DNA from 3 places in the Paenibacillus sp. FSL F4-0097 genome. Region 2 is predicted to be linked to each of the others. Evidence: riboswitches for the same ligand, from Rfam matches in the RefSeq annotation. Region 2 holds a riboswitch; each other region holds the start of a gene.
The links. Region 2 has a riboswitch for cyclic di-GMP ahead of MHH86_RS01815 (anti-repressor SinI family protein). Riboswitches for the same ligand answer to the same signal wherever they lie in the genome.
Positions count from the first base shown of each region.

Region 1: another riboswitch for cyclic di-GMP. It lies ahead of MHH86_RS03160 (transglutaminase-like domain-containing protein); the one in region 2 lies ahead of MHH86_RS01815 (anti-repressor SinI family protein).
Region 3: another riboswitch for cyclic di-GMP. It lies ahead of MHH86_RS21020 (thiamine pyrophosphate-binding protein); the one in region 2 lies ahead of MHH86_RS01815 (anti-repressor SinI family protein).

Region 1 covers NZ_CP151965.1:714,674-719,175, forward strand. Annotated here, with positions in the region: gene MHH86_RS03145 (glycosyltransferase family 2 protein) at 1-471, shown strand, start outside; gene MHH86_RS03150 (GtrA family protein) at 458-865, shown strand; gene MHH86_RS03155 (class D sortase) at 968-1,633, shown strand; cyclic di-GMP riboswitch class I at 1,747-1,829, shown strand; cyclic di-GMP riboswitch class I at 1,904-1,984, shown strand; gene MHH86_RS03160 (transglutaminase-like domain-containing protein) at 1,998-2,807, shown strand; rRNA gene MHH86_RS03165 (16S ribosomal RNA) at 3,175-4,502, shown strand, end outside.
Region 2 covers NZ_CP151965.1:409,396-413,897, reverse strand. Annotated here, with positions in the region: gene MHH86_RS01835 (hypothetical protein) at 1-481, shown strand, start outside; gene MHH86_RS01830 (signal peptidase I) at 483-1,073, shown strand; gene MHH86_RS01825 (TasA family protein) at 1,164-1,772, shown strand; gene MHH86_RS01820 (helix-turn-helix domain-containing protein) at 1,942-2,271, shown strand; gene MHH86_RS01815 (anti-repressor SinI family protein) at 2,379-2,534, opposite strand; cyclic di-GMP riboswitch class I at 2,562-2,646, opposite strand; gene MHH86_RS01810 (2-oxoglutarate dehydrogenase E1 component) at 3,117-4,502, shown strand, end outside.
Region 3 covers NZ_CP151965.1:4,670,204-4,674,705, forward strand. Annotated here, with positions in the region: gene MHH86_RS21010 (YafY family protein) at 1-367, shown strand, start outside; gene MHH86_RS21015 (HAMP domain-containing methyl-accepting chemotaxis protein) at 489-1,739, shown strand; cyclic di-GMP riboswitch class I at 1,914-2,010, shown strand; gene MHH86_RS21020 (thiamine pyrophosphate-binding protein) at 2,166-3,806, shown strand; gene MHH86_RS21025 (carboxymuconolactone decarboxylase family protein) at 3,817-4,185, shown strand; gene MHH86_RS21030 (hypothetical protein) at 4,393-4,502, shown strand, end outside.

The DNA.
Region 1 (4,502 bases), 310 kb from region 2:
GGACTTAAAGAAAAGAACCGCTATGTCCGAGGTTTGGTGAGCTGGGTTGGCTTCAAGCAGACTATGGTGGAATATGAACGGGAAGAACGTTTTGCCGGAGAAACCAAATATCCGCTGAAGAAAATGATTCGTTTTGCGTTAGATGGCATCACCTCTTTTTCACATAAGCCGCTTAAGATTGCTACGTATATTGGATTCTTCCTTTCATTCTCTAGCTTTCTCTATTTATTTTTCGTCTTGTTTCAAAAGATATTTTTCACCTCCTGGACGGTTCCGGGCTGGGCTTCCATTGTAGGCGTCAATCTGCTCTTTAACGGTATCGTTCTGATGCTGTTAGGTGTGATTGGGGAGTATATCGGACGGATTTATGACGAGTCTAAAGATAGACCGCTATACATTGTTAGTGAGACTAAAGGCTACCAGAACGAAGAACAACTGGACCGCCGGAAGGACCACAATGATGTCAGATAAGAACTTGCGTGCTGCATTCATACAGTTCCTTAAATTTAATGCCGTAGGTTTGCTCAATACGCTTATTGATTTTGTGATTTTCACATTGTTGAATTCACTAGGGATGGTATACGCATTGGCGCAGGTGATCTCCTATAGTGCAGGTACGGCGAATAGCTTTATTTTGAATAAAAAAGTAACCTTTCGTGATCGCAACCGGGGGAATAAAGAAGGCTTCGACCGCGTGCAGCTGGTCAAGTTTATCGTGCTGAATCTGGTAGTGCTCGGAATATCACTGCTGCTAATGCATCTGTTGACAGACAGACTAGGTATTCAAGTCTTGATCTCAAAGGTGCTGGTTACATTTATCACGGTGATCATCAATTTCTTTGGAAGTCGTAAATGGGTATTTTAAACATTAATTTCAGGCAGAAGGAGTTGCTATGCTTAAAGGCAAGTAGCTGTTTCTGCTTGATTTGTATATAACCATAGAAACAATATACGGAGGTGAATAACATTGCGTAAATTCTCCTATCTACTCATACTGGCTGGGATACTTATCATGTTATATCCGACAGCTAACGAATGGTACAACGACAGGCAGCAGGAGAAGTTATTAGAAACGGCTGAACTAAGCACTGCCGATAGTACTCCCCAGCCAGATTTGAAGAGCAGGTATGCTGAAGTTACTCAGCTGTTAGCAGAGGAATCGGTTCTGGATGCTCAGGCACAGCCCCAACCCCAAGAGACAGAAAAGCCTGAACCGGAGATTGAGGTCGGTGGCAAAGTAATCGCACTAATTGAAATCGGTAAGATTGATTTGAAGCTGCCTGTATTAGAAGGGGCTACAAAAGCTAATATGAAACATGCTGCAGCCCATATGAAAGAAACGGCACCCCTTGGAGAGATCGGAAATGCTGCAATCGCGGCGCATCGGGCTAGAACTACGGGTCGTTTGTTTAACAGATTGAATGAGGTTGTTGTGGGGGATGTTATCACGGTAAAGACTAGTGATCAGGTGTTTAACTATGAGGTATACGATATTTCTGTTGTAGATCCGAGTGATGTCTCCGTTCTTGACGGGAATGACAAGGATAAGATTCTTACTCTGATTACATGTGATCCGCTAGTGAATCCAACGCATCGGCTGATTGTTCATGCCAAATTAACAAAAGGAGAATAGTGAATGACAAGAAAACACAAATACCGGGAGATATTTATAAAATAATGGGTAATCTAGTAAATTAGGTCTTGTTCACAACTATAAATATGATAGTATTATACTATGAAAGCTAAACACGATAACGGCAAACCTTCCGAAAGGTAGGGACGCAAAGCTAAAGGGCCTTTTCCCGAAAGGATGGCAGCCAGCTACCGAATGAAGAGGCTTTTTTTGTTTGTTTCAAATGGATTCTATCAATTATATCTAGTAAAGCTAGAACAGATAGAGCTTATACGATAACGGCAAACCTATCGAAAGGTAGGGACGCAAAGCTAAAGGGCCTTCCCGAAAGGATGGCAGCCAGCTACCGAAAGGAGTTTTATCCGTGAAAAAGGTTTATTTTATGCTGGTGGCGTTATTCGTCCTAATGACTTCAGTTCCGATAAGTACAGCTCAAGCTGCAAGTGCAGATGCCAGCTGGCTGATTACATCCAAAGTGGCTCAAGGTGTTATTGGTATTAACTATGATATTCCGAAAGATAAAAGAATCAAACTCATGATCACCAAAGATAACAGCAGCTATACATATAACTTGTATGCTTCTGGACAAGCTGAGGACTTCCCTTTGCAACAAGGAAATGGGACTTATAAGGTTTCTGTTCTGGAGAATACAACCGGCAATAAATATAAAGCGTTATATTCCGAAGTAGTAGACGTAACCATGAGTGACTCGAATTCCGTATATTTGGGCTCCGTACAGAATGTGAAATGGAGTTCTTCTGATAAAGCGATTGTCAAAGCTAAACAATTAGTACAAGGCAAAACAACAGACGAAGAGAAAGTTAAAGCGATCTATAACTATGTAGTTGCGAATGTACAATATGATTACTCTCTTGCTAATAGTGTAACTACTGATTATATTCCAAGCATCGATAAGACATTGACTACTAAAAAAGGGATTTGCTATGATTACGCTTCTCTTTTTGCCGCAATGCTGCGGAGTGTAGATGTTCCTGCTAAGTTGGTAATGGGGAATACAAGCTACGTTACGCAATATCATGCCTGGAACGAAGTGTTGCTTAATGGGAAGTGGGTTACCATTGATACTACAGTGGATGCAGGACTTGCAAAGAGTGATAAGAAAACCGATTTAATTAAAGCCTCAAGCAAATATACTGCGGCAAAATACTATTAAATTCGTTGCTATAAACATAACTCTATTAAATAAACAACTAGCTTAATTATTAAGCTAGTTGTTTATTTTTATATTAGGGGTTGCTTTTCTATTAATAGTTGGGGTATTATAGGTAAGCGTTGTTAGACAGCGTACAGGCGATACAAACGAGGCTGATAAAAAGCTTCGAAAAATAAAGCTTGCATTTCTGAAAACAACATGATATATTATAAGAGTTGCTGCTGAGACATTAAACGGCGTCAACGAGAACTTGATCTTTGAAAACTGAACAACGAGTGAGTAGGAAATCACGTAAGTGATATCCAAAATTAGAGAATTAATTTTCTCGTCAGATGTTTCAAAATGAGCATATCGCTCTTTTCAATACTAATTGGAGAGTTTGATCCTGGCTCAGGACGAACGCTGGCGGCGTGCCTAATACATGCAAGTCGAGCGGAGTTATTTTGAAAGCTTGCTTTCAAAATAACTTAGCGGCGGACGGGTGAGTAACACGTAGGCAACCTGCCCTTCAGACTGGGATAACTACCGGAAACGGTAGCTAATACCGGATAATTTCTTTTTTCTCCTGAGAGAAGAATGAAAGACGGAGCAATCTGTCACTGAGGGATGGGCCTGCGGCGCATTAGCTAGTTGGTGGGGTAACGGCCCACCAAGGCGACGATGCGTAGCCGACCTGAGAGGGTGAACGGCCACACTGGGACTGAGACACGGCCCAGACTCCTACGGGAGGCAGCAGTAGGGAATCTTCCGCAATGGGCGAAAGCCTGACGGAGCAACGCCGCGTGAGTGATGAAGGTTTTCGGATCGTAAAGCTCTGTTGCCAGGGAAGAACGTCCGGTAGAGTAACTGCTACCGGAGTGACGGTACCTGAGAAGAAAGCCCCGGCTAACTACGTGCCAGCAGCCGCGGTAATACGTAGGGGGCAAGCGTTGTCCGGAATTATTGGGCGTAAAGCGCGCGCAGGCGGCTATTTAAGTCTGGTGTTTAAACCTTGGGCTCAACCTGAGGTCGCACTGGAAACTGGGTGGCTTGAGTACAGAAGAGGAAAGTGGAATTCCACGTGTAGCGGTGAAATGCGTAGATATGTGGAGGAACACCAGTGGCGAAGGCGACTTTCTGGGCTGTAACTGACGCTGAGGCGCGAAAGCGTGGGGAGCAAACAGGATTAGATACCCTGGTAGTCCACGCCGTAAACGATGAGTGCTAGGTGTTAGGGGTTTCGATACCCTTGGTGCCGGTTAACACAGTAAGCACTCCGCCTGGGGAGTACGGTCGCAAGACTGAAACTCAAAGGAATTGACGGGGACCCGCACAAGCAGTGGAGTATGTGGTTTAATTCGAAGCAACGCGAAGAACCTTACCAGGTCTTGACATCCCTCTGAATCTGCTAGAGATAGCAGCGGCCTTCGGGACAGAGGAGACAGGTGGTGCATGGTTGTCGTCAGCTCGTGTCGTGAGATGTTGGGTTAAGTCCCGCAACGAGCGCAACCCTTAACTTTAGTTGCCAGCAGGTTAAGCTGGGCACTCTAGAGTGACTGCCGGTGACAAACCGGAGGAAGGTGGGGATGACGTCAAATCATCATGCCCCTTATGACCTGGGCTACACACGTACTACAATGGCCGGTACAACGGGAAGCGAAGCCGCGAGGTGGAGCCAATCCCATCAAAGCCGGTCTCAGTTCGGATTGCAGGCTG
Region 2 (4,502 bases):
CACCTCCACTTATGAAGCTCTAAATACCGAATTGACTAACCTTAAAGAATCGGCAACCTCAGGTATCACTACCCTTCAAGATAAACTCCAAATGATCAGTCAGACTCGCGAGCAAAAACTAGAAGAGCTTGAAAAAGCTCGGCTAGAAGAAGAGCAAGCAAAGAAAGAAGAAGAAGCGAAGAAGGAAGAAGAACGTTTGGCTGAGGAGAAAAAGCAACAAGAAGCCGAGGATAAAGCGAAAGCTGAGGCAACCCCTCCAACGTCAGGTGAAGCTGCTCCGGAAGCCCCAAATAAAGAACAACCTGAAGCCCCAGCCACTGACCCGGTTAAGCCGGAAATTGGTGAAGAGCTCACAATTCCAAAAGATGTTCCTCAGCAAGAGGCTCCACAAGAGACGCCAAAGGCGGAAGACAGTACGACTACCCCGCCGGTAGCAACCCAAGCTCCTTCGGACCCTCAACCTGAGAAAGGTGGAGAATAAGATGCGAATTAAAAAAATTATCAATAATACCTTATCGAGCTTAATGCTTGTGATCTTTATTCTGCTGGTGGCAGCCGTAGTGTTATCCAAGGCCTCCGGTGGTGAACCTGCTTTCTTCGGATATGAGATCAAAACCGTACTCTCAGGATCGATGGAACCAGGAATTCAGACAGGCTCAATTGTCGCATTAAAACCCGGAGGGGATATGAATCGTTTCAAACCAGGCGATGTCATCACCTTTAGGAACGAAGATAATCTGCTCATTACTCACCGGATTGTAGAAGCGACCGTCAATAACGCTACTGGTGAAGCTGTTTATCGCACTAAAGGCGATAACAACGACGCACCCGACATGAACCCTACCAGTTCTGCGAATGTTGTAGCTCAGTATACCGGGGTCACTGTACCCTATGTCGGTTACGCTATGAATTTCGCGGTTTCCAAAGCTGGAAGTGTAGTCCTCATGATCGTGCCTGGCTTGATGCTTCTGCTCTATGCTCTGTATACCTCTTGGAAGGCTGTAGCTGCATTAGAAAAGAAAAATGCTGCCCTACTGCCAGCCTCACCGTCCCCAACAGAAACACAGCCCTAAGTTGATTGTCCACTTCCGCTTACGAACCGGAAGATACAATATATAAATTTTATAAAAAATTCAAACACAAATTTGAGGAGGAATTTTATTATGGGTATCAAGAAAACATTGGGTCTTGGCGTAGCATCTGCAGCACTGGGTTTATCATTAATCGGCGGAGGAACCTTCGCATACTTTAGCGACACTGCGCAAAGCACAGCTACATTCGCAGCGGGTACACTCGATCTGAACTCCGACCCTTCTGTCATCGTTAATATTCCTAACCTGAAACCAGGTGATACTGTAACTAAATCCTTCAAATTGAAAAACGATGGTTCGCTCGATATCGGATCTATCATTCTGAATACATCGACTCAAATCACGGATGCTAAAGGAGATAACTACCTGGATTTAGCCGAGTTCATTAAAGTTAAATTCCTTAGAAATAATGATAAAGGAGTACCTATCGTCTCTCCTGAAAATGTAGTTTATGAGACTACACTTGCTGCTTTAAAAAGTCAGCATCCGGATCTCGTAAAAAATACAGGTTGGGATCAACTCTTTACCGAAGCATCCGGTATTAAAGCCGGTACCAATGACAGCTTCTCCGTCCAATTCGAATTTGTGGAAAATAACCAAGATCAAAATATTTTCCAAGGCGATAGCTTAACACTGACTTGGGATTTCGTAGCTAAACAAGGTGCGAAAAAAGACTACTAAGATCAATAAAGTAATTTAATAAAATACTCGAAGAGCAGCAGATCCTGAATCCGGCCACGGATAAGCAGATTGCTGCTCTTCTCTTTACAATAAACTTTGTCCGATTTATTGATATTTGCTATACTAATAACAAAAATTACGGAGGGGCGTCAGCATAGTGCCACAGAATATGGGCCAACGTATCCAGCAGCTCCGCCTAGACAAGGGTTTCTCCCTATCTGAGCTTGCGGACAGAGCAGATGTGGCTAAGTCGTATCTTAGCAACGTGGAGAGAAACATCCAATCCAATCCATCCATCCAGTTTATCGAAAAGATCGCTGACGCGCTTCAGGTATCCATTCATGCCCTACTCTATGGAGAACCAAATGATGCAGAGGAATCACATTTAGATTCGGAATGGTTCCGATTGGTGCAGGAAGCTATGGACTCAGGCATTAGCAAACGCGAATTCAAAGAATTTCTGGACTATCAGAAATGGAAGCTCGATCAAAAGGATTAATACTTCCTACTAATCTGGTACGATCCTCTCTTCTACTAAATCATATCGAAAAAGGACACAGCGAAGAACCGCTGTGCCCTTTTTCGATATGTAACCCCTCTAATGTATTACTGCACGATCTGCACAGTTTTCTCATGAAAGAACTGGCGGATTTCATCTGCCTTAATGCCAGCCTTCTTAGCTGCTAATAATAAATGTACCCACTCTTGATCCAGATCAATAAACTGCTGTTCTCTGTTGCTACCCTGGTTGGACTTTTCCAAAAAATCTCCCCCTAAGATTTTACGTCCCCAGGCAATCCGGCTGTCATAGTATCTCTACCTTAGACCCGCGACTTTGTGCCCCTGCCTTTCGGCAAGTTTACCTTTTACTGGACCCTTTTCACGAAAGGATCTGCTTAAAAAACTATAAAATTACTATCTGCAATAACATTATACAAAAAGAAAGCGGAAAAGTGTGTCGATTCCTGGTTACTTTCTATTTTAAAAACGAAAAATAAAAGATTTTTTTTCAAAGATCTTGTCCGATTATCACGATACTCGTCCGTTACATAAAATAAATTGTACTAGCAAAATAAATATTTACTGACCTAATAGTTAAAAATAAGGATAATAGAATCATTTTAATAGGCCTTTAGAATGGGTAATGAGAAGAAACACCCTTCTTTTCATTAGAACAAGCTAACCTATACCATTTTGCGAACGTATTGGACGAAAGAATGAATTGATTACAGTGGCTGAAAGTAGCACAATAAGATGAGAAATGAAACCGCAATCATCACAGCTCCAGTAAGCGTTGACACAAAATGTCACGTATGGAGTTCATCCGTTAAGGAGGATGTATTCATGGCAGCCAAAGAGCCCTATAACGAATCCATTTGGAGTAAGTATTACGGACCCAATTTAGGCTACATTCAAGAAAGATATGAACAGTTTGTGAAAGATCCCTCCACCGTAGAAAATAATTATCGCGAGCTTTTTACAAATTCGGGACCCCCTCCCCTAACTCCGGATAGCGAACCGGCTCCTCAGCCGCGCATCTCGGGAGACACCGAATGGCTTAGAAAAGCAGTAAGAGCTTCCAAGCTAATCGCCAATATTCGTATATATGGCCATATGGCCGCTGAAATTGATCCGCTGGTACGCGATCAGAATCCCATGGCAAAATATCTTGAGCCTGAAACCTATGGGCTGACCCGCGAAGACCTGATTGCACTGCCTGCCACGCTTATATGGGAAAATGCGCCGAATGATGTGCATACCGGGTGGGATGCCGTGCAACGTATGCGTCAGGCATACACCAAGACTATCGCCTATGAATTCGGGCATGTGCATGAAGAAAAAGAACTGCAATGGCTAAATAGACAGGCAGAATCCACCAGCTCACCAGCACCCCTGAATAATACAGAACGCAAAGAGCTCCTGAACCGCCTGATTCAGGTAGAGCAATTTGAAACCTTCCTCCACAAGACTTTTGTAGGTCAGAAGCGTTTCAGTCTTGAAGGCAATGATGCTCTTGTGCCGATGTTAGACGAAATCGTACGCGCTGCTGCACATGACGGTGCAGAGCATATTTTGATGGGCATGGCGCATCGCGGTCGCCTCAACGTCCTTGCACATATTTTGGGCAAACCTTATGATATCATATTTTCAGAGTTTCATCATTCTCCGAACAAGGAGCTTTTCCCTTCCGAAGGCTCCACAGGCATTAACTATGGCTGGACAGGTGATGTGAAATACCATCTCGGTGCAGACCGTGCTGTCCGTGAAGGAGAAACCGTACGCACAAGAATAACACTAGCGAATAACCCAAGTCACTTGGAATTCGTCAATCCTGTCGTGGAAGGTTTCACTCGTGCCGCACAAGAAGACCGGAGCACTGCAGGACTGCCGAAGATTGATACCAGTAAAGCTATGGCGGTGCTGATGCATGGTGATGCTGCTTTTCCAGGTGAAGGAATTGTTGCAGAAACGCTTAATATCGGCAAACTTCAAGGTTATCAAAATGGTGGGACGATCCATATCATTGTTAATAACCGAATTGGTTTTACGACTGAAAGTGAAGATTCCCGTTCTACGCATTATGCGAGTGACATTGCCAAAGGGTATGAAATCCCGATAGTCCATGTCAACGCTGATGACCCAGAGGCCTGCGTAGCAGCCGTACGTTTAGCTAGCGCATACCGCCATCAATTCAAAAAAGATTTCGTAATTGATCTCATCGGCTACCGC
Region 3 (4,502 bases), 2.7 Mb from region 2:
AAGATTAATACAAGCTGAAGCAACTAATGAATCATTTGTCAGACCTGAGACTTTTGATTTAAAAAGCTACTGGGAACAGTCGACTTTAGCTTTTAAAGCAGCTCTGCCAAAATATGTAGTGAAATTAAAGGTGAATGAGTCTATTCTTAAAGAATTACAACGTGAAAGATATGTAACTATAACTTTAGTAGAACCCTCTGCTAATACTGGGTGGATGAACGTAGAGGCCGAGTTTAATACTATAGAATCTGCCTGTCGTATCGTACTCTCTTTTTCTCCTTCAGTTATTGTTTTAGCTCCTACCGAACTAGTAGGGATGGTAAAGTCTGCTATTAAAACAATTTCCACAATATATGAGGAATTTTGACATGAATTCTAAATATCTACTACTTAAAGAAGATTTATGACACTTCTCTATAGACCAATGACCTATAAATCCCCTATAATAACACCATTACATAAAATTTAATAAGGGGGACATTTTACCAATGAGCTGGATGCACAAACTTCCGTTAAAACAAAGAATTGTTGCCGGATGTTACCTCGTTGCCGCACTGTTTGCTATTCCTGTCTTAGTTACGTTAATGATTCTAGGTCAATTTCTCGTAGGAATTATACTAGTAGTTGTTCTTGCAGGTCTGACTTTACCTGTTGCTCGCTTCGTGGAGAGAACGCTTACATCATCTTTTGATGATATTGCTAATGTATCTCACAGTATTTCGAAGGGGGATTTCACTAGCAGAGCGGACGAAAATGGTTCAATGGGTGACGTAAGCCGCTCCTTTAACACAATGATTGATAAGCTCAAGAAGATTCTGACCGATGCATCGCAGATCACCCGTCAAGTAATGGATGCAAGCCGCGGAATCGAAGATAAGAACCAGAACCTGAAAATTGTTATGGCACAAGTAGCCTCTTCTTCTACCGAGCTCGCTCTTGGTGCAAATGAAATATCTACGGATATCGCTGATATGACAGAATCCATTAAAGACATTGAGACCAAAGTATCCAATTATACGAACTCCACCAAAGAAATGAACAGACGTTCAATACATACCTTAGAACTTGTTGAGCAAGGGCGCCAATCCGTAGATACACAGGCTGAAGGCATGCGTAAAAACATAGAGGCTACACAAAAAGTGGCTGATACTATTGAAGCTCTCTCACAAAATGCCCGCGGGATTACGATGATCACCAAGACCATCACAGAGATCGCTGAGCAGACCAACCTGCTGTCACTCAATGCCTCCATCGAAGCTGCTCGTGCCGGAGAGCATGGTCGGGGTTTTGCCGTTGTCGCTCAAGAGGTTCGCAAGCTTGCTGAGGAATCTACGGCTTCCACAAAAGAAGTATTCGGTTTGGTCCGCAGCATTGAGTCAGATATTAAACAAGCCATCGATAATATCGCCATCAATGAAGAGGTTGTGCAGGTTCAGAATGAAATGATCACTCAATCTGCCCATATTTTCGCACAAATTGTACAAAGCGTGCAGTACATTACCGAGCAAATCTCTTCATTCTCTGCGGAGAGTGATCTTATGCTAGAAAGTGCCTTGAAAATTTCCAGTGCAATTGAGAATATCTCAGCAATCACCGAAGAAACCGCTGCAGGCACTGAAGAGGTATCGGCGGCTATGAATGAACAGATTAATGCCCTGCAGTCTGTTGCAGAAGAAACGGAAAAAATGACCCAGGCCGTATTTAATCTGCAAAAAACCATTCATATCTTTAAATTCTAGTTCAAAACTATCAACTGCCACCTAAGCTGAGTCTTAGGTGGCAGTTTTTTTCGCGAGGCAAAACTTCATCTCTTGGACAAGACTTTCGTCAAATTTCGAGTTTTTTTAGCGGATTATGTTGACAAAAATTAATGAGGAATATATTGTAAAGGAAAATTATTCTTATCAACTATAAATTAATATTGGCAAAATCCTCGAAAGAGGATGACGCAAAACCATGGATCTACAGCCTCATTTTTTCGTTTGAGGCCATGATTGCCAGGTTGCAGAGGAACCAGGACGGCTGAACTATTGTTCAGTCTTAGCGGCGCCTTATGCCACCAACCTGTGCTTACTATAGAGCACAGGTTTTTACTTTTTGAGTATATTGATCTATCGTATCTATTCGGTAGATTAATAACTAATATATATCAAAAAACTTGTGAGGTGTTTCTTTTGAAGACAGTCGCAGATTACATGGCGGAAGCACTACGTAACCTAGGAGTCACCCATTCTTTTGGGATCATTGGCAAATCGATTTGTCCAATAGTTCTAAAGATGGTCGATTACGGTATTGAATTTATTCCCGGCAGACATGAAGCAAGCTCCGGATTCGAAGCAGCAGGGTATGCGCTGAAAACGGGTAACCTAGGCGTAGCATTTGGTACTTCTGGTCCTGGTGGAACTAACCTGCTCACAGCAGCAGCTCATGCGAAAGCTAACAACCTACCTGTCCTGTTTATTACTGGCCACCAATCCATTACAGAGCTTGGAATTCCTCAATGTCAGGACTCCACCTCTTTTCTGGCTGATTTAGCTGATATGTTCAGACCTGCCACCTTGTTCAGTAAATTGGTTGAACGTGGGGATCACTTTGGTACTATTTTTAATCATGCGATTTCTGTGGCCCTGGCCAAACGGGGTCCTGTTCATCTTTGTATTCCTTTTGATGTACAAACTGAAGTATTGGAAGAATGCAATATTGTAATCCCTGAAAGAGAGTCTCTAATTAGTCAAGCAAATATCGATAGAGTCATCGATGCTATTCAAGCTGCTAAGAATCCTTTGATTATTGCGGGTAAAGGAATTAACCGCTCCGGAGCACATAAAGAGCTTGTTCAACTCGCAGAAACTTTTAATATTCCTGTAGTAACATCTCCTGGTGGAAAAGGGGCTATAGTCTGGGATCACCTGCTCTATCATGGTCCTATTGGCGTTGGCGGTTCGACCCACGGGGATGATTTATTGAATAAAAGCGATCTGTTTATAGTGCTTGGATCACGTTTAAGTGATATGACCATCTGTAATCTTAAACGGGAGAATCATCCAGCAACTTTAATTCAATTTGATATTGATCCAACCTTTGTCGGAAAAATCCTATTGTCCAAAACGATACCGGTCACTGGGGACCTGCGCGATAATTTGGTGCACTGCCTAAATCATATTGACCCCAGCACAATCACCAAACGTGAGGCTTTGGCCGATGCTGATTATTCAGAAGAGCTTCCAACCCTCAAGAATCTTTCACTGGCTTCAGTAATGAGCACTTTAAGTGATTTGATCCCTTATAATAATTCAATTTTCGTTGATGATGGAAGCCATGGATTCCACGCTGCAAAATGGTACAAGGTTAAGAAACCGGGCAGCTTTGTTTTTGATGCTTATTTTGCTTGCATGGGTAATTCGATCGGCATGGCTATTGGTGCAAAAGTTGCAGCTCCTGAAGAAACTGTCCTCTGCATTACAGGTGATGGTTGTTTCATGATGCTCGGCGCTGAGATTAACACCGCTGTCTGCAAAGATATCCCTGTCATCTTTATCGTGGTCAATAATAAGCAACTAGATATGGCTCTTAAGGGTATGGAGAAAACCACAGGTCGTATCGATGGAACTCTATATGAAGTGCCAATGGACGCCGTGAAATTCGCTGAATCTCTAGGTGCTAAAGGCTACAAATGTGAGACTGCGGATGAATTCACAGCTGCAATTAAAGATGCGGTAGCTCTAAACCATGTTGCCGTTATTGAACTACTAACAGACCGTGATGAAGTCCCTCCGACTGCACACCGTACTTTGAACCTAAACTAGGAGGCTAACCATGAAGGAAAATATCAACAGTGGTCTCAACCACTTCACGAATCTATCAGGAGACTATGGCGCAAAAGCACTAGCTCCAATTAAAGACCACTTCCCTGACTTGGCTGAATTTATTATGGGGAATGCCTATGGCGATATTTTTCAACGTAATACTATAGCCCCTGACTGGAAGGAAATCGCAGTCATTTCATCTTTAATTTCAATGGGTCAATTCGAACAGCTGGGTGTTCATTATGTTATGGCCCTTCGTGTTGGAGTCACCGTAGAACAGCTTAAAGGCATTCTATTACACTTAGTACCCGTTATAGGGGCACCTAGAATCATCACAGCTTTTAATATCCTGCTTGCAACCATAGAAGAAATCCAATAACCCAACAGTTCGACAACAATATACAAAATTCGACTTTATTATTGCATGCACTTGAAAAATATGCCTATAATAGAGTCGGAATATCCCAATACTTGCTGTATAGTGTCGAATTTTGACTTTTATAAAACAGCTAAGTGGATATATAAAGGGCTGGATATTGCAGTCGAACTGTTTTGGACAAATTCAATCTATGGGAGAGATTTAGGCATGGGAAGTTTCGTTTTGAAGACAGACACTGCAAATAAGGTTATTAACATTGAGTTGGATGGAACATTTTCTGAAGAAGATGGTCTAAAATCTATTCAAGCTTATCAACA